Regions from separate parts of the Janthinobacterium sp. SUN120 genome, predicted to be linked through region 2. Evidence: predicted binding sites of a transcription regulator. Region 2 holds the regulator's gene; each other region holds the start of a gene.
What was found. The regulator FNR, encoded in region 2, switches genes on or off when oxygen is low (the NO sensors DNR and NnrR bind a similar motif). The targets are predictions, from matches to a motif close to TTGATNNNNATCAA.
Positions count from the first base shown of each region.

Region 1: O0879_RS27075 (IPT/TIG domain-containing protein) is a predicted target of FNR. The motif match lies at 1,951-1,964, and genes of this name have one in related genera.
Region 3: O0879_RS24785 (PAS domain-containing methyl-accepting chemotaxis protein) is a predicted target of FNR. The motif match lies at 2,116-2,129, and genes of this name have one in related genera.
Region 4: O0879_RS16565 (universal stress protein) is a predicted target of FNR. The motif match lies at 1,980-1,993, and genes of this name have one in related genera.

Region 1 covers NZ_JAPUBW010000007.1:212,074-216,639, forward strand. The annotation lists gene O0879_RS27075 (IPT/TIG domain-containing protein) at 1-1,729, opposite strand, end outside; gene metH (methionine synthase) at 2,371-4,566, shown strand, end outside.
Region 2 covers NZ_JAPUBW010000004.1:366,601-371,166, reverse strand. The annotation lists gene ccoP (cytochrome-c oxidase, cbb3-type subunit III) at 1-168, shown strand, start outside; gene ccoG (cytochrome c oxidase accessory protein CcoG) at 171-1,553, shown strand; gene O0879_RS22245 (FixH family protein) at 1,656-2,180, shown strand; gene fnr (fumarate/nitrate reduction transcriptional regulator Fnr) at 2,305-3,063, opposite strand; gene O0879_RS22235 (response regulator) at 3,313-4,566, shown strand, end outside.
Region 3 covers NZ_JAPUBW010000006.1:69,120-73,685, reverse strand. The annotation lists gene O0879_RS24790 (DEAD/DEAH box helicase) at 1-1,801, shown strand, start outside; gene O0879_RS24785 (PAS domain-containing methyl-accepting chemotaxis protein) at 2,240-3,895, shown strand; gene bamE (outer membrane protein assembly factor BamE) at 3,931-4,239, opposite strand; gene O0879_RS24775 (hypothetical protein) at 4,236-4,566, opposite strand, start outside.
Region 4 covers NZ_JAPUBW010000002.1:1,524,864-1,529,429, reverse strand. The annotation lists gene O0879_RS16570 (hypothetical protein) at 40-909, opposite strand; gene O0879_RS16565 (universal stress protein) at 979-1,815, opposite strand; gene O0879_RS16560 (HD domain-containing phosphohydrolase) at 2,128-3,141, opposite strand; gene O0879_RS16555 (MHYT domain-containing protein) at 3,138-4,566, opposite strand, start outside.

The sequences.
Region 1 (4,566 bases), on a different contig from region 2:
AGTTGCTGTTGTACAGCGGTTGCGGGCCCAGATTGCCATTCGCATATGGGTAGTCGACAGCAGCGCCAGCCGGACCGCCGCAGGGAACGTGCTGCAGCGAGTGATTGTGGCCCAGCTCATGCACGAGCGTAGTCAGCCACAGAGGCCATTGATTGGAGAATGGGTCGACCGCCGCGATGCTATTGGACTGGGCATCGAGGCCGATGGCCGACGTAAAGTCGTTGCCGCTGCTGCGCTCGTTGATGTAGGCCAGGCCGGCGGCGTTGGTGACGGACATCTTCGGCACGAAACCATAATAGTAGGCGCCGCTGTCTTCCAGCGCGCGCCGGTTTTCCAGCTTGCCCAGGGCATCGCTCCACCAGCTGTCGGCCGTGCTGCTGCCCGGCATGCTCAGTGCGGCGCGCGTCGTGATGCTGATATTTTCCGTCGCATACGGATACACGCGCAGCAGCGCGGCGCGGATCACCTCGGCATCAGGCAGTTGCGCCACGCCATCATCGGTGCTCAAGGGCACGAGCACCAGACGGATCTTGGCCAGGCTGGCCACCACGGGCGCCGCTTCCTGGCTCACTTGCACGCCGTCATTGCCGACGGCCGTCACGCGCACGCGCACGCCGGGCAAGATCCAGCCTGCAGGCAGGACGGCACTGAAATTGCCGCTGAAACTGTCATCGTTCTTCGTCGTCGGCAAGAGCGCCGGCCCCGTCATCGCGATGCTGCCCAGATTGCTGCCATTGGCGGCGGTCGCATTCAAGGTGACCGCCGGGCTGGACTGGCCCGCCTGCCCGGCCAGCACGGACACGCGCACGGCGGCCGGCTTGCCGCGCGTCAGGCGCAAGGCCGTATTGCTGGCATTCAAATTCAGTACTTGCGCGAAATCAATGCTGCCCAGGGTAAAGGCCGACACCGTGCCCGCATTCACGGCGATGCGCGACGCAGCCGCCAGCATCACGTTGCCCGTTGCCGAGTCTGGTGCAGACAATACCAGCTGACTGGCACTGGCACTGACGATGACGGCCGGCGTATTGCCCACCGACGCCGAAGTGACCTGGTCGAGATTGCTGCCCTGCACCGTCACGGACAAGCCCCCGCTGTTGACGGCCGAGGTGATCGACGTCACCGTCACGCTGGCCAGCACCGTGTACGTGTCGCCGCTGAGCACATCGTTGTAGGGACCGCGCACCGTCAGCGCGCCTGTCGCCGCGCCCGCAGGCACCAGCACCGTCACGCTGCCGGCCGTCTGGCTTTGCGGCGTTGCCGCCGCACCATTGCCAAACTGCACCGCCGTCACGGCGCCCATGCCGCCGCCCGTGATCGTCACGCTGGAACCGACGCCGCCCGTCGCCGGTGCGACGCTGCCCACGCTCAATGGCAGGTACACATTGACGTTATAGCTGGTGGACGCCGTGCCGCTGGCGCTGACGAGGCTCAAGGCGCCCGATACGGGCACGCCCGGCATGGTCAGGGTGATGCTGGTGTCGCTGGCGGCGCTGGTGGCAACGGTCACGCCGCCCACCTGGAAAGCCGTCACGCGACTCAGATTCGTGCCTGTAAGCACCAGGCTGCCACCGACGGCGACATTCGCCGCCGAAACGGCCGTCACGGCAGGCAGCAGCACGGGCGTACCCGACGTGGTCGCCACCACCGTGTCGCCGCCCCCACCGCCGCCACCGCCGCAGGCGGACAGGCCCAGCATGACAAACAATGCGACAAGCAGATGGTTTTTCATGGCTGGCAACCATGTTGATGCAGCGCGATGCCGGGAAGGACACGAGATAAATGTGACATATTGGTGACTTTTGGTGAGAATTTAATTTCGAAGAACCAATATTATGGTTTAGTTCGATTCCCAAAGACAACTATTAATGCTTTTGATTCAATTGGTTTTGATAATAATTAAAATATCTGCTTGGCAAACTTTATTCTGAGCATTATTCCCCTCACTCTGTGTTGGCTAAAATCAAAATTACTTTCCTTTGCAGCTATTGCCATTCGACTCATTAAAAATATGCTGATGCGGCGTAAATAATGTGGAAATTTTTCCACAGCCTAGACGCCATATCGTTCTGCCAACTTTGCTGGAAGAATTAACGTTTTGAGTAAGATTTTCAGGAATGTAATTTTCAGAAGCAGGCGTGGCGGCAGGCGATGTGTTGCAAGAAGGCCTGCCGTGGGGCGAACGGCCGCTTTTGCTTAAAACCAAAGCAGTCTGATGCCGTATAATTTTAGACCCGGTGAAATCAGGCGATTGCCACCTTCTGCCTGCCCTACCCGGCCGGCAACTCTCCGTCAGCTGATCCTGCTGACCCGCATCCGCCTCGTAACGTCTTGTCGCCGCGCCGCCGCCCGTTTGCCTATTGAAAGCATGAAATGAACGATACCGTGATCCCCGCCATGTCCCCGACCGAAGCCACCTTGCGCGCCATTCTGGCGCAGCGGATCATGATTCTCGACGGCGCCATGGGCACGATCATCCAGCAATACAAGCTCGACGAAGAAGCGTACCGCGGCGGCCCCGCCGGCCGCTTCATCGATTTCGCCGCGCCGGCCGACAGTGGCGCGCGCGAACTGTTCGTCAAGGGCAATAATGAGTTGCTGACCCTGACGCAGCCGCACATCATCCAGGAAATCCACGAGCGCTATCTGGCGGCCGGCGCCGACCTGATCGAAACGAATACCTTCGGCGCCACGACGATCGCGCAAGACGATTACCACATGGCCCACCTGGCCTATGAAATGAACGTTCAGGCGGCCAAGCTGGCGCGCGCCGCCTGCGATAAATATTCCACGCCGGACAAGCCGCGCTTCGTCGCCGGCGCCCTGGGGCCCACGCCGAAGACGGCGTCGATCTCGCCCGACGTGAACGACCCGGCCGCGCGCAACGTCACCTTCGACCAACTGGTGGCCGCCTACCTGCAGCAGACGCAGGGCCTGGTGGAAGGCGGCGCCGACGTATTGCTGGTGGAAACCATCTTCGATACCTTGAACTGCAAGGCGGCCCTGTTCGCCATCGACCTGTTCTACGAGCAAAACCCGGATGTCGTGCGCCTGCCGCTGATGATTTCGGGCACCGTCACGGACGCGTCGGGACGCATCTTGTCGGGCCAGACCGTGCCCGCCTTCTGGAATTCCGTGCGCCACGCGAAACCGCTGACCATCGGCCTGAACTGCGCGCTGGGCGCCGCCCTGATGCGCCCGTACGCGGAAGAGCTGGCCAAGATCGCCGACACCTTCGTGTGCATCTACCCGAACGCGGGCTTGCCCAACCCCATGAGCGACACGGGTTTCGACGAGTTGCCAGCCGACACGTCCGCCCTGCTGCGCGAATTTGCCGACGCGGGCTTCCTGAACATGGCGGGCGGCTGCTGCGGTACCACGCCCGAACACATCGCCGCCATTGGCGAGTTGCTGTCGAAAAACACCCCGCGCACCGTGCCGGCCCCATCGCATGACCTGCGCCTTGCGGGCCTGGAACCGTTCGTCGTCAATGACGAGTCACTGTTCGTCAACGTGGGCGAGCGCACCAACGTCACGGGCTCGAAGGCGTTCGCGCGCATGATTCTCAACGAGCAATATGACGAGGCGCTATCCGTGGCGCGCCAGCAAGTGGAAAACGGCGCGCAAGTGATCGATATCAACATGGATGAAGCGATGCTCGATTCGCTGGCGGCCATGACGCGCTTCCTGAACCTGATCGCCTCGGAACCCGACATTTCGCGCGTGCCCATCATGGTCGACTCGTCGAAATGGTCGGTCATCGAAGCGGGCCTGAAATGCGTGCAGGGCAAGGCCATCGTCAACTCGATTTCCATGAAGGAAGGCGAAGAGGAATTCCTGCGCCAGGCAAAGCTGTGCCGCCGCTACGGCGCGGCCGTCATCGTCATGGCCTTCGATGAGAAGGGCCAAGCCGACACCTTCGAGCGCAAGATCGAAATTTGCGCGCGCGCATACCATTTATTGATCGATGCGCTGGACTTCCCGCCGGAAGACATCATTTTCGATCCGAACATCTTTGCCGTCGCCACCGGCATCGAAGAGCACAATAATTACGCCGTCGACTTCATCAACGCCACGCGCTGGATCAAGGAAAACCTGCCGTACGCGAAGATCTCGGGCGGCGTGTCGAACGTGTCCTTCAGTTTCCGCGGCAACGATCCAGCCCGCGAAGCCATCCATACCGTATTCCTGTACCACGCCATCAAGGCTGGCATGACCATGGGCATCGTCAACGCCGGCATGGTGGGCGTGTACGACAATCTGGACCCGGAATTGCGCGAGCGCGTGGAAGACGTGGTGCTGAACCGCCGCGAAGACTCGACCGAGCGCATGATCGAATTTGCCGGCACCCTGAAGGCGGGCGGCAAGGCCGAGGCGCAAACCCTGGCCTGGCGCGAAGGCACGGTGCAGGAGCGCCTGTCGCATGCGCTGGTGCACGGCATCACGCAATTCATCGTGGAAGACACGGAAGAAGCGCGCCAGGAACTGCTGCACAATGGCGGACGTCCCATCCACGTGATCGAGGGCCCGCTGATGGCCGGCATGGACGTGGTCGGCGACCTGTTTGGC
Region 2 (4,566 bases):
GACAAGACCTGGCTGTACGGCGGCAGCGCCGACACCATCATGGAAACCGTACGCAAGGGACGCAGCAACACCATGCCGGCCTTCAGCGATTTCCTCGGCGAATCCAAGGTACACGTGCTGTCGGCGTATGTCTGGAGCCTGTCGAATCCGCAGGCACCCGCAAAGTAAAAATGGAACCTCAAGTCATCAAGATGTATGCGGCCCGCGAGCAAATCTACCCTCGCGAGGCCAAAGGACGCTACGCTACCTGGCGATGGGTATGCGTATGGCTTACCCAGCTCGCGTTCTACGGCTTGCCGTGGTTGACCTGGAATGGCAGGCAAGCCCTGCTGTTCGATTTGACCACACGCAAGTTCTACATTTTCGGCGTCGTGCTGTGGCCCCAGGATTTCATCTATCTGGCGGCCCTGCTGATCATCTGTGCGTATTTGTTGTTCCTCGTCACGGCCATTGCCGGGCGGGTGTGGTGCGGGTTCTCTTGCCCGCAAACGGTATACACGGAAATTTTCCTGTGGGTCGAACGCCGCATCGAGGGCACGCGCAGCGCACGCATGGCCCTCGACAAGCAGGGCCCCTCCGTGCGCAAGGCGTTCAAGAAGACGGCCAAGCACCTGGTATGGGGCGCCATCGCCCTGTGGACGGGCTTTACCTTTGTCGGCTACTTCACGCCGATCAAGGAACTGGCGCAGTCGGTGACCACGCTCAATTTCGGTCCCTGGGAATGGTTCTGGGTCTTGTTCTACAGCCTGGCAACCTACGGCAACGCGGGCTGGCTGCGCGAGCAAGTGTGCAAATACATGTGCCCCTACGCGCGCTTCCAGAGCGCCATGTTCGACCAGGATACCCTGATCATCACCTACGATGCCAAGCGCGGCGAACCACGTGGCGCCATGAGCAAGAAGGCCGGCAACAACGACAAGCTGGGCGATTGCATCGACTGTACCCTGTGCGTGCAGGTGTGTCCGACCGGCATCGATATCCGTAACGGCCTGCAGTATGAATGCATCGGTTGCGCCGCTTGCGTCGATGCCTGCAACAGCGTGATGGACAAGGTCGACCGGCCACGGGGACTGGTACGCTACAGTACCGACCATGCGATGGAAAACAACTTCAATTCGAAGCAGATACGCCAGCGCGCCATGCGCCCGCGCGTCTTGATCTACACTTCCATCCTGGCCCTGATCATCATCGCCGTGTGTACTTCGCTGGCCCTGCGCACGCCCCTGAAAATGGACGTGATCCGCGACCGCGGTTCCATGGGACGCGAAGTGGAAGACGGCATGATCGAAAACGTCTACCGCCTGCAGATCATGAACACGTCGGAGCAAAGCCAGCATTTCAAAATCAGCGCTTCCGGCTTGCCGGGCCTGACCTTGCTGACGCGCGAAGAAGTGACCTTGCAGCCGACGGAAACGCTGGGTTGGCCGATCCGCCTGCGCGTGCCGCACGGCGTGGGAGAGAAGGGCTCGAACAAGATTGCGATCGAATTGCAATCGCTGGACGACCCATCGCTGCATGTGCGTGAAAGCGCGGTATTCATCGTGCCACGTTAACAAGGAAAGGCGGACGGGGACCGGGTGCCCTCGCCGCCGCCACGAAGTTGCAGGAAGGCCGGTCCCCATGCGGGGACTGGCTGATTACACAGGAGAAACACCATGTCCGACAGTCTGAAACTGCAAGCACCCGTTGCACCGTGGTACAAGCATCGCTGGCCATGGCTGCTGATGATCGGCCCCGGCCTGTCCGTGGTCGTCGGCAGCTTCATGGGCTATATCGCGTTTACGCAGCCCGATGCGCTGGTGGTGGGCGATTATTACAAGCAGGGCAAGGCGATCAACCAGGATTTGAAGCGCGACACGATCGCCAGCGACCTGGCGATGGATACGCGCCTGTCGTATGACGTGGCGCAAGCGCGCCTGACCGGTTCCGTGCACAGCTTCGGCAAGGCCTATCAGGCGCCTTTGCAGCTGCACCTGGCGCATGCGACCCTGCCGGAAAAGGATATCAAGGTGCTGGTGCAACCCGATGCGGCCGGCAATTTTTCCGTGGCGCTGCCGATGCTCGAGCGCAGCCGCTGGCAAGTGCTGGTGGAAAACGACAAACGCGAGTGGCGCCTGTCCGGCATCTGGACCTGGCCCCTGCAGCGCAGCATCGCGCTGCATGCGGATGAAGAGCTATAACGTACAGCGCTGGGAAAACCGTAGCGAGCGGCAGTGATTTGTGGTTGAGAAGCGCAGCTGTGCTATAGCACAGCGAGCATCGCAGGCCGCAAAGCGCGACGCGCAGCAGGTTTTGACGGTGCTGTTATTTGCAGGTGTCCGTGCCGGCCGTAATCGCCTTCAGTTTCGCCGGCTGCAGGATTTCAATTTCCCGGTTCGAGACGCGCAGCCAGCCTTCCTTCTTGAACTTCGACAGCAGGCGGCTGACGCTCTCGATGGTCAGGCCCAGGTAGTTGCCGATTTCCTCGCGCGACATGCGCAGCTGGAAATTGCTGCCCGAATAGCCGCGCGCTTCATAGCGCGACGCCAGGTTGACGATGAAGGCGGCAAAGCGCTGCGTCGCCTGCATATTGCCCAGCAACAGCATGACGCTTTGCTCGCGCGTGATTTCCTGGCTCATCATGCGGTGGAAATGGCGCAGCAGGGTCGGCATATTGCCCAGCAATTGTTCCAGGCTGGAAAACGGGATTTCACACACTTCGCTGTCTTCCAGCGCCACCGCATTACAGTGGTGGCGGTCGGCGCTGATGGCGTCCATGCCCAGCAGTTCGCCCGCCATCTGGAAGCCCGTCACCTGCTCTTCGCCGCCCGGATTGATCTGGTACGTCTTGAAATGCCCCAGGCGGATCGCATACAGGTTCTGGAACGAGTCGCCGATACGGAACAGCGAGGCGCCGCGCACAATCTTGCGGCGGCGGCCGATGATCTGGTCCAGCCTGTCCATGTCGCCCACATCGAGGCCCATCGGCAGGCACAATTGATGCATGCTGCAGGTCGAGCATCGCGCACGCAACGCCTCCACGTTCACGGTGGGCAAGGTTGGAGTGAGTAGCGCTTCAGTCATGTCGGTACCTTTTAGAAAATGCAACAACAAGTTTACTGCATACAGCCGCATACAGGGTTGCCGTATACCAATTTCACCGTAAATTCGGCGAATAAACGACGTCCAGCCTTTAATTATATGGCAACATCGTCAAAAGCCCGTACGGGGCGGGCAATTTGCGCGGCGGCGCTTGCCAAGCTGGGGCATTGATAGGAAAATTCCTGACAGCATTATCTGCCGCCTGTGCCGCCCGGTACTGAAAAGGAAATCATGAAGCCTCTCGGCATTAAAGCAAAAGTCGCGCTGGCCACCAGCCTGACCTCGATCGCCATGATCGCGCTGGTCACCATGATCCAGGTGCAGCACATGCGCGACGACTTCACCCGAGTACTGCTGAGCCAGCAATCGTCCCTGATCACCCGCACCGCTGCCGAGCTCGACGACAAGCTGGGCATGCTGCTGCAGATCGTCACCCTGACGGCCCGACAGCAGCCGCCGGAATTGATCGCCCGGCCCGCCCAATTGCGCGAATACTATTCGCGCCGCTCGATGCTGGTGCTGTTCGATGACGTGCTGGTGCTCGACGCGCATGGCGCCGTCGTGGCCGACATGCCGGAAGTGGCGGGGCGCGCCGGCATCAACGTCGCCGAGCGCGAGTATTTCCAGACCGTCCTGCGCACGCGCCAGCCCATGATCACCGAACCGATGCTGGGCAAGTCGAGCGGCATGCCCATCGTGCAGATGGTGGCGCCCGTGCTGGCCGCCGATGGCCAGGTGGCCGGCGTAGTGATCGGCGTGCTGCGCCTGTACAAGGACAATCTGCTGGGGCGCCTGCGCTCGGAAAAGATCGGCAAGAACGGCTATTACTTCATTCTCACGCGCGGCGCCGTGCCGCGCTACGTGCTGCACCCCGATACCAGCCGCTTGCTGCAACCGCGCAAGCCGAACGCCAACCTGACGACGACCCAGTTGCTGAAGGAAGATGGCGAAGGCAGCATGGTCAGCACCAACAGCCGCGGCATCACGGCCGTCAACAGCTTCAAGCGCCTGAAATCCGTGAACTGGCTGCTGGCCGCCTCGCTCCCCGTCGAGGATGCCTTCGAACCGTTCGATGGCGTGCTGTACCGATTGGTGCTGTGGAGCATCCTCGCCTCGCTGCTGGCCGCCTTTGTTCTGGGCTGGGTCACCGTGCGCCTGCTGTCGCCGCTGGTGCGCCTGCGCGACACCCTGCAAGCCCTGCGCACCAGCGGCAGCCGCTTCACGCCCGTGCCGGTGCAGCAGCGCGACGAGATCGGCGAACTGACGGAAGCGTTCAACGGCCTGATGAGCGAACGCGACCGCCTGCAGCAGGAACTCGAATCGCGCGCGGCGGAGCTGGAACAGGAACGCGACCGGGCCGAGGCGGCCAACCGCGCGAAGAGCGATTTCGTGGCCAACATGAGCCATGAAATCCGCACGCCCCTCAATGCCGTACTGGGCATGGTGTATTTGCTGGGCAATACCAGGCTCGACACGGAACAACGC
Region 3 (4,566 bases), on a different contig from region 2:
ACTGTCGGCCCTGCGCCGCGGCGTGCACGTCGTCGTCGGTACCCCTGGCCGCGTCATCGATCACCTGGACAAGGGTTCGCTCGACCTGTCCAAGCTGAAAACCCTGGTACTCGACGAAGCCGATGAAATGCTGCGCATGGGCTTTATCGACGACGTCGAACGCATCTTGCAAGAAACGCCGGAAGGCCATCAAACGGCCCTGTTCTCGGCCACCATGCCTTCCGTCATCAAGCGCATCGCCACCACCTACCTGGTGAACCCGGCCGAAGTGACGGTCGCCGCCAAGACGGGCACGGCCGACAACATCCGCCAGCGCTACTGGCTGGTGTCGGGCATGCACAAGCTCGACGCGCTGACCCGCATCCTGGAAGCGGAAGCGTTTGACGGCATGATCATCTTCGCCCGCACCAAGCTGGGCACGGAAGAGCTGGCCGGCAAGTTGCAAGCCCGCGGCTTCTCGGCTGCCGCCATCAATGGCGACATCCAGCAAGCCCAGCGCGAGCGCACGATCCAGCAGTTGAAAGACGGCAAGATCGACATTTTGGTCGCCACCGACGTGGCCGCCCGCGGCCTGGACGTCGAGCGCATCAGCCACGTCGTCAACTACGACGTGCCGCACGATCCGGAAAGCTACACCCACCGCATCGGCCGCACGGGCCGCGCCGGCCGCAGCGGCGAAGCGATCCTGTTCATCACCCCGCGTGAAAAGAACTTGCTCAAAGCCATCGAACGCTCGACCCGCCAGCCGATCGGCATGCTGGAACTGCCGACGATCCAGGCCGTCAATGACGTGCGTATCGCAAAGTTCAAGGAACAGATCAGCGAAACCCTGGCCCTGGGCGAACTGGAACAGTTCCAGTCGCTGATCGAAGATTTCGAACGTGAACAGAACATTCCCGCCATCGAAATCGCCGCCGCCCTGGCGAAGATGGCGCGTGGCAATGTGCCTTTGTTGCTGGACAAGAACAAGGCGCGCGAGCAAGCCACGTGGCAAGACGACCGTCCTGCGCGTCAAGACCGCTTTGACCGCCCTGAACGCAATGACCGTTTCGAACGCAATGACCGCTTCGACCGCAACGAGCGCAGCGAGCGCCCGGCCTTCCCGAAAAAGGAACGCATCCAGCGTCCAGCCGACGCCGGCATGCAAACCTTCCGCATTGAGGTAGGTCATCAGCATGGCGTGAAACCGGGCAATATCGTGGGCGCCATCGCCAACGAAGCGGGCATCGATTCGAAAAACATCGGCCGCATCGAAATCTATGACGACTACAGCGTCCTGGACTTGCCGGACAGCATGCCGAAAGAATTGCTGGACCAGCTGAAAACCGTGTGGGTGGCGGGCCAACAGCTGCGCATCAGCCGCGACGGCGACGCACCGGACCTGGCGCCACCAGCCGCGCCGCGCAAGCCGTTCGCCGCCAAGTCCGCGCCAGCGTTCAAGGATGCACCGGCGGACGCGGGCGAAGTTGCCCCGCGCGCGCCGAAGAAGGAACGTCCACGCCCGGGCGTGACGGCCTACCGCATCGAAGTGGGCCGTGAGCACGCCGTAACGCCAAGCAACATCGTCGGCGCCATCGCCAACGAAGCGAACCTGGAAGCCAAGCATATCGGCCGCATCGATATCTTTGACAACTACAGCGTGCTGGACTTGCCAGAAGGCATGCCGCCGGAAATCCTCGACCACCTGAAATCGGTCGTCGTTTCTGGCCAGAAACTGCGCATCAGCCTGGACGATGGAACGACGGAGCGCAAGCCTGCGCCGCCGCGTCCGAAGTCGCCGCCACGTAAAACGTACAAGTAAGCCATCCCCACGGGCGCTCCGGCGCCTGTGTCGCGGATTGGAGACACATCCCCCACTGGCGCATTCGCGCCAGTTTTTATTTTCCCTCAAGAAATAAACATGGTTGCCGCGTTATGGTTGGCGGCAGGTACTGCCATCTGCCGGCAATGGCCACGGCTCCTTTGCATATTTTTATCGGTGCAAACGCCATATTTATTGCCTGCTGCATCGATACATAATTTTTTATTAATTATTGTATATGCACGCAATTTAAATTTTGCATTTCAATAAAATCAATCAAGTTGAATCAAAGTAAATCCTAAAACATAAATGAATTGACTTTTATTAAATTGTTTGACTGGCGTCACTGTCGTCGAGGCGATATATCATGGGTGCTTGATGTGGTATATTGTTTTTATGTTTTTGTTATGCTAGTTGAAAAAAAATAGAGGAGCGACGATGCGGGTCAATACGCCTATCACGCAAAATGAATACGTATTAAATGAAGGCATGACGATTGTTTCCACCACGGATTTACAGGGAAACATCAATTACGCCAATCAGTATTTCATTGAAGTCAGCGGTTTTTCAGAAATGGAACTGCTGGGTGCGCCACAGAATATCCTGCGCCATCCCGATATGCCGGCCGAAGCGTTTGCCGACCTGTGGGACACCATCAAGACGGGCATGCCCTGGACCGGCATGGTCAAGAACCGCTGCAAGAATGGCGATTTCTATTGGGTCTTCGCCAATATCACGCCCGTCATCGAAAGCGGCCGCCCGATCGGCTATATGTCCGTGCGCACCAAGCCCACGCGCGAGCAGATCAACGAAGCGGCAGCCCTGTATAAAAGTTTCAAAGACGGCAATTCTGCCAACCTGGCGATCCGCAATGGCCGTGTCGTGCGCCAGGGCTGGGCCGCCAAGCTGGCCGAGTGGCGCAAGCTGAGCCTGTCGCAAGACCTGGCCCTGCATTGCATCGTCTTCGGCGTGGTGCTGGCCATCCTCGGTTGCGCCGTGTGGAATATCGACGGCGACACGAGCACGGCCACGCGCAGCTGGCTCAGCGGTGCCGCCGCCGCAGCCGTGGCGCTGATGCTGTATTTCTGGGCCCATCTGCACAATTCCCTCGTCGCCCCGCTGGGCGACGCCATCACGGTGGCGCGCAAGATGGCCGGCGGCGACTTGACGGGCGTCATCGACAAGGTGCGCGACGATGACATGGGTCAATTGATGGCGGCCTTGCGCCAGACCAACATCAACTTGCACAGCATCATCGGCGACGTGCGCGCCAACTTCGAGGATATCCGCATCACCACGGCGGAAATTGCCACGGGCAATATGGACTTGTCCAGCCGCACGGAATCGCAGGCGTCCAGCCTGGAGCAGACGGCGGCCAGCATGGAAGAACTGACGTCGACCGTGCAAAACAGCGCCGACCACGTGGCCACGGCCAACGACCTGGCGGCGCAGGCGTCCACCGTGGCGGCCAAGGGCGGCACCATCGTCAGCGAAGTGGTCACCACGATGGATGAGATCAGCTCGTCGTCGCGCAAGATTCTCGACATTATCGGCTTGATCGACGGCATCGCCTTCCAGACGAATATCCTGGCCTTGAACGCGGCCGTGGAAGCGGCCCGCGCGGGCGAGCACGGTCGCGGCTTCGCCGTCGTGGCCGGCGAAGTGCGCAGCCTGGCGCAGCGTTCGGCAACGGCCGCGAAAGAAGTGAAAAACCTGATCGACCATTCGATCGCCACCGTGAACGCGGGCAGCGTGCTGACCAGCAACGCGGGTGCCACCATGGCGGAAGTGATCGCCTCGGTAGCCCGCGTGACGGAAGTGATGGACGAGATTTCCTCGACCACGCGCGAGCAGAACCAGGGCATCGGGCAAGTCAACCAGGCCGTCATCCACATGGATGGCATCACGCAGCAGAATGCGGCGCTGGTGGAGCAGGCGGCCGCGGCCGCCACCAACCTGGCGCAGCGCACCGACAGCGTGGCCCAGTCGATCGGCATCTTCAAATTGAAGGCGTCGCCCAAGCGCAAGGTTGCCGGCGTGGGCCGCAGCGTGGGCGCGGGCGTCGCGTCGCGGGCCTTGCTGAAGGCACGATAAGCATGCCACTCCCGCCAGCGCCATGCTGGCGGGAATCACTTCCGTACCCGGTACACCTCGCCGCTGCGCACCTGCTTCACCACCCCATCCCCGCCAAACAGAATCACATATTCCCCCTGCGCGCCCGAGGCCGCCGGATAGGTGTACATCCACACTTCCTTGCCGCTGTCGAAACGGATGGACGTGCTGTCGCCCAGCGCGGCGCGCACCTGTTCGCGCGTGCTGCTGCCCACTTGCACCGTCTGTTCCAGGGTGGTGTAGGGCACATTCTTGCTTGCTTGCAAGGCGCGCGTGCCGGAGCAGGCGGCCAGCAGCGTCAACAAGATCAGCGACAGCCACTTCATGGCGCCACCTCGTCCATGTAAATAAATTCCAGCAGGGTGTCGTCCGGCCAGTTGCTATCCCACAAGGGCGCGTAATACGTGCGGTCAAGCAAGACCTGGCAATCGCAATAGGGCAGCGAGGCGGGCGTTTGCTCGCCGCCCGCGTACAGCATGGTGAACGGCAGCGCCAGGCGGCGCTCGCCATGCACGAGGGTCACGCCGAACAGGGGACGGTCCGTGAAGAACAGATAATTGCCGTCCGGCTCGGAACACACTTTATCTGTGCTGTAGAGCATGCTGGACAGCCAGGCGATGATTTGCGGGTCGTTCGAGATCAGGCCGGAATCC
Region 4 (4,566 bases), on a different contig from region 2:
CCTGAAAGCCGCGCCATCCGCAAGGAGGCGCGGCTTTTTTTACATGGGCGACACGGGCAGGGCCGCGGCGGGCGGATGGCGGCGCAGGTAGTAATGGCGGTACAGCATGATCTCGCCCCATACCAGCAGCAGCGCCACCAGCGCGAACAGGCCCAGCGTGATCTTGAGCGAATTGAAATAGGCGCCGGCTTGCCGTTTGATGGCGTCGATGAAAATCATCGGCACTGACTTGTCGAGTTTGCTGAAGTCGGCATGGCGCGCCACGTCGGTGGTCAAGCGCACGGCCAGGTCGGTGCCCAGCGCGGCCAGCTCGCCAGTCGCCTGGCCACGGAAGTTGGCGCCCTTGAGCGCTTCGCCGAGCAGGCCGACCCTGGCGATCAGCTGTTCCTGCAGCACCTGCGTCAGCAGCACGCTGCCGCGGCGCAGAATGAATTCATTGATCCAGCGCGCCTTGCTGCGTTCCCAGTAGCTGCTGGACGTGGGCTGGTAATACATGCCTTGCACGAACGGTTCGAGCAGGCTGCGCACGCTGATGGGCTGGCCCGGGGCGATCAGCTTGACCTGCTGTTCCAGGTAGACGCGCAGCGCCGGCATCTGTGCCTCGACCACGGGCTGCAAGTCGCGCTCGAGGGCCTGGTTGACCACGCGGTGCACGCTGTGCACGGCGCCAAATCCGGCACCGAGGAGCGGCAGCGCGAGCAGGATCAGCACATAGCTGAGCTTGGCGGCCACATGCCAGGCGCGGGGACGGCGCACCAGCAGGCATTTTCTGGCCAGCTGGTAGCAGATGCCGAGCGCCAGCACGAAGCCGGCCGCGCTGCACAGCAGCATCCACGGCAGGGCGGTCCACAGCAGTTCGCCGCCGAACGGCACCAGGCTATTGCCCCAATTGACGAGTTGTTGGTTCATGTACATTGCTTTGATATGGATAAACAGGCAAGTATACCCATTGTGCAACGACATGGAGCGCGCTTGGTGTCAGTGCGCCATCAGCACCGGCAAGGTCATCTGGCGCAGCACGGTTTCCGTCACGCCGCCCAGCAGGATTTCGCGGAAGCGCGCGTGGCCGTAGCCGCCCATCACCAGCAAGTCCGCATGCACTTCGGCGGCCATGGCCAGCAGCGCCGCGCCGATGTCGCCCGTGGCGACGGCCGGGCGCACTTCCACGGGCACGCCATGGCGGCTCAGGTAGGCGGCGATGTCGGCGCCCGGATGGCGCGCCGGCTGCGCGTGGCCGACCGGCGGATGCAGCAGGGCCAGCACCACCAGGCGCGCCGCGCGCAAGAGGGGCAAGGCGTGGCCGATGGCGCGCGTCGCTTCCATGCTGCCATCCCAGGCCACCACCACCGTGTTGTCCACTTGTGCGAACTGGCCGCTGCGCGGCACGATCAGCACGGGACGGGCCGCGTTCAGCATCACGTAGGGCACCAGGTCGCTCATGGCGCCGGGCAAGGCTTCGCTGTCGTCGTGCTGGCTCAGCACGGTCAGATCGCTGTAGCGGGCGCTGACGGCCATGCCGCCATCCTCATCGTCTTCGATCAGGCGCCGCTCGAGCGAGACGGCGCCGGCCTGGCGCGCCAGCGTCTCGAACTGGTCCAGCGCCTGTTCCGCTTGCCCGTGCAAGGCTGAAATCTGCGCCGCCACGGCCGCGCCGCGCATGCCGCGGTTGTTTTCCAGGGTAAAGCGCGACATGCCCGTCATGGCGGCGCCGATCAGGTGCGCCTGGTGCGCGTGCGCCAGCCGCGCCGCGATGGCGATGCGTTGCGGCGCATGGCGCGACAGGTCGGCGTGGACGAGGATGGATTTGTAAGCCATGTTGTCACTCGGTAGTCAGGATGGCAACAAGGCTAGAACGGCAACACGGGCAAGTCCAGCATTGCCGTGCCGGCCGGGGCTTTTCTTATGCTGGGCTTGATGTAAGTCAAAAAAAGAGAGGCCAAGGCCATCTGCAAGTGCGCAGCCAGGAATTTGCAAGCTGTTTGATGTGCATCAAAATGCCTGCCCCGCCGCCAGCCATAATGGCATTGAACTCCTGGCCCCTCCAGTGGTCTGCATCGGCGCCGGCGCCATCTGTCCGGCACTTGCTTGTGTGACGCAACAACGCTGGCCGTGGCGGGAGTTCACTCTTCAAGCGGGCGCGTGGTGTTCCGCTTTCTCAGCCCAGCGCAGCCGGATGGCGTCGATGGCGGGCAATTCCCCGACAAACAGGTCGACCAGCCGCGCATCGAAATGGCTGCCTTGTTGCGCCCGCAGATAGCCCACGGCGTCCGACACCGACCATGCGCGCTTGTACGGGCGCACCGAGGTCAGCGCGTCGAACACGTCGGCCACGGCGACGATGCGCCCCGCCAGCGGGATCGCTTCGCCCGCCAAGCCGTTCGGGTAACCGCTGCCATCCCATTTTTCATGGTGCGACACGGCGATGGCGCGCGCCAGCGCCAGCATGCCGCCTTCCGCATGTTCGCCGATGATGTCGCCGCCGATGCGCGCGTGCGTCTGCATGATGGTCCACTCGTCCGCGTCGAGCTTGCCCGGCTTTTGCAGGATGCGGTCGGGGATGCCGATCTTGCCCACGTCGTGCATGGGCGCCGCGTGCAGCAGGTCGTCCGCGGCGGCCTCGTCCATGCCGGCGGCCACGCCCAGCAGGCGCGCGTAATGGCTCATGCGGATCACGTGCAAGCCTGTTTCATTGTCCTTGTATTCGGCCGCCAGGCCCAGGCGCTGGACGATCTGCAGCCGCGTTTCCTTCAATTCATCGATGCGCACCAGCGACAGGTGCGTGCGCACGCGGGCGCGCACGATGGCGGGGCTGAGCGGCTTGGTGATGTAATCGACGGCACCCGCCTCAAAACCGCTCAGTTCGTCGCGCATGTCGTTCAGGGCCGTGACGAAAATGACGGGAATGGCGGCCGTCAGCGGCGCGGCCTTCAGCTGGCGGCAGGCGTCGTGGCCGCTCATGCCGGGCATCATCACGTCGAGCAGGATCAGGGCCGGGCGCTCCTGCTGCGCCAGTGCCAGCGCCCGCGCGCCATCCTTGGCGAACAGCAGCGCATAATCGTTCTGCAAGATCTGGCGCAGCAATTGCAAATTGGCCGCCTCATCGTCGACGATGAGAATCACGGGCCTGGCTGGTGCATTCATGGGGACTCCGGGGCGTAGGTGTGCAGCAAGTCGTGCAGCAGCGACTGTGCTTGGGGGAAATCAAAGTCGTCGATGGCATGCAGCAGCGGCGTCAGCTCGTCCGCTTGCGCGCCCATGGCGTGCTGCAACTGTGCTTGCGCCGCGTCGTCGAGTTCGCCGCGCCGCAAGGCGCTTAACAGGGCATTGGCCGCTTGCCGGACGGCGGGCGCGTCGATGGCCGCCCCCGTAGCCGCCGGCAAGGCAGGCGGCGCCAGCCGGGCGATGGCGGCCGTTGCCGCCGGCCATTGCGTCAGCAGGGCGCCCAGGATCTCGTCGAGCTGCAGTGCCGTGGCGGGAGCGGTACCGGGACCGGGACCGGGACCGGCGCAGCATTGCTCCAGCGCCGCCAGGCTGGCGGCCAGTTGCTCCAGTCCCAGGTTGGCGGCCACGCCGCGCAGTTGGTGGCTGTGCGACAAGAGCGCCGCGTGGTCGCGCGCTTCGATGGCGGCCAGCAGGGCGGGAGGCAGGCGCGGATGCTCGCGTCCGAAACGGGCCAGCGCCGCGCGGTAGGCGCTGTCGTTGCCGGCCCAGCGCTGCAGGGCGCCCGCATGGTGCAGCACCCGTCCGCCAGCGGGCGGCGGTGCGAGGCTATCGTCGGCCGGGTCCGCCGCCAGGCCCAGCACGCGCGCGATTTCCAGCGCCAGCGCCTGCCATTCGACGGGCTTGGTGGCGAAACCGTCCATGCCGGCCGCCCGCGCCGCCTTGCGGTGCGCCTCGAGCACGCTGGCCGTCATGGCGATCACGGGCACGCGCGGGCGTCCGTCGCGCAGGGCGGCGGCACGGATGGCTTGCGTGGCGGCCAGGCCATCCATGTGCGGCATTTGCAAGTCCAGCAGCAGCACGTCGAAGTCGTCCTGCTGCGCCAGCTGCAAGGCTTGCGCGCCATCGCCGGCCGTGACCACCGTGTGGCCACGCTTGCCCAGCAGTAAGCTCAGCAGTTCCAGGTTTTGCGGCACGTCGTCGGCGGCCAGCACGCGCAGGGGCGGCAGGCGCACGCTGCGCCGTTCGCTGGCGGGCAGCGCCGCCTGGCGCGCCGGCAGCAAGGGCAGCATGACGTGGAACACGCTGCCGTGCGGCAAGGCGGCATCGGCCCAGATGCGCCCCTGCATCAGGGTCACCAACTGCCGGCTGATGGTGGTGCCCAGGCCCGTGCCGCCGAAGCGCCGCGTGGTCGAGGCGTCCGCTTGCACGAAGGGATCGAAAATGGCGTCGCGCCGTTCCGCGGGGATGCCGATGCCGCTGTCCTGCACCAGCAGGTGCAGCTGGCCCTCGTCGCGGCGCGCCGCCAGGCTGACGACGCCGCCGGGCGTGAACTTGATGGCGTTGTCGAGCAGGTTGCCCAGCACTTGCCGCATGCGCAATTCGTCGCCATGCAGCATGGCCGGC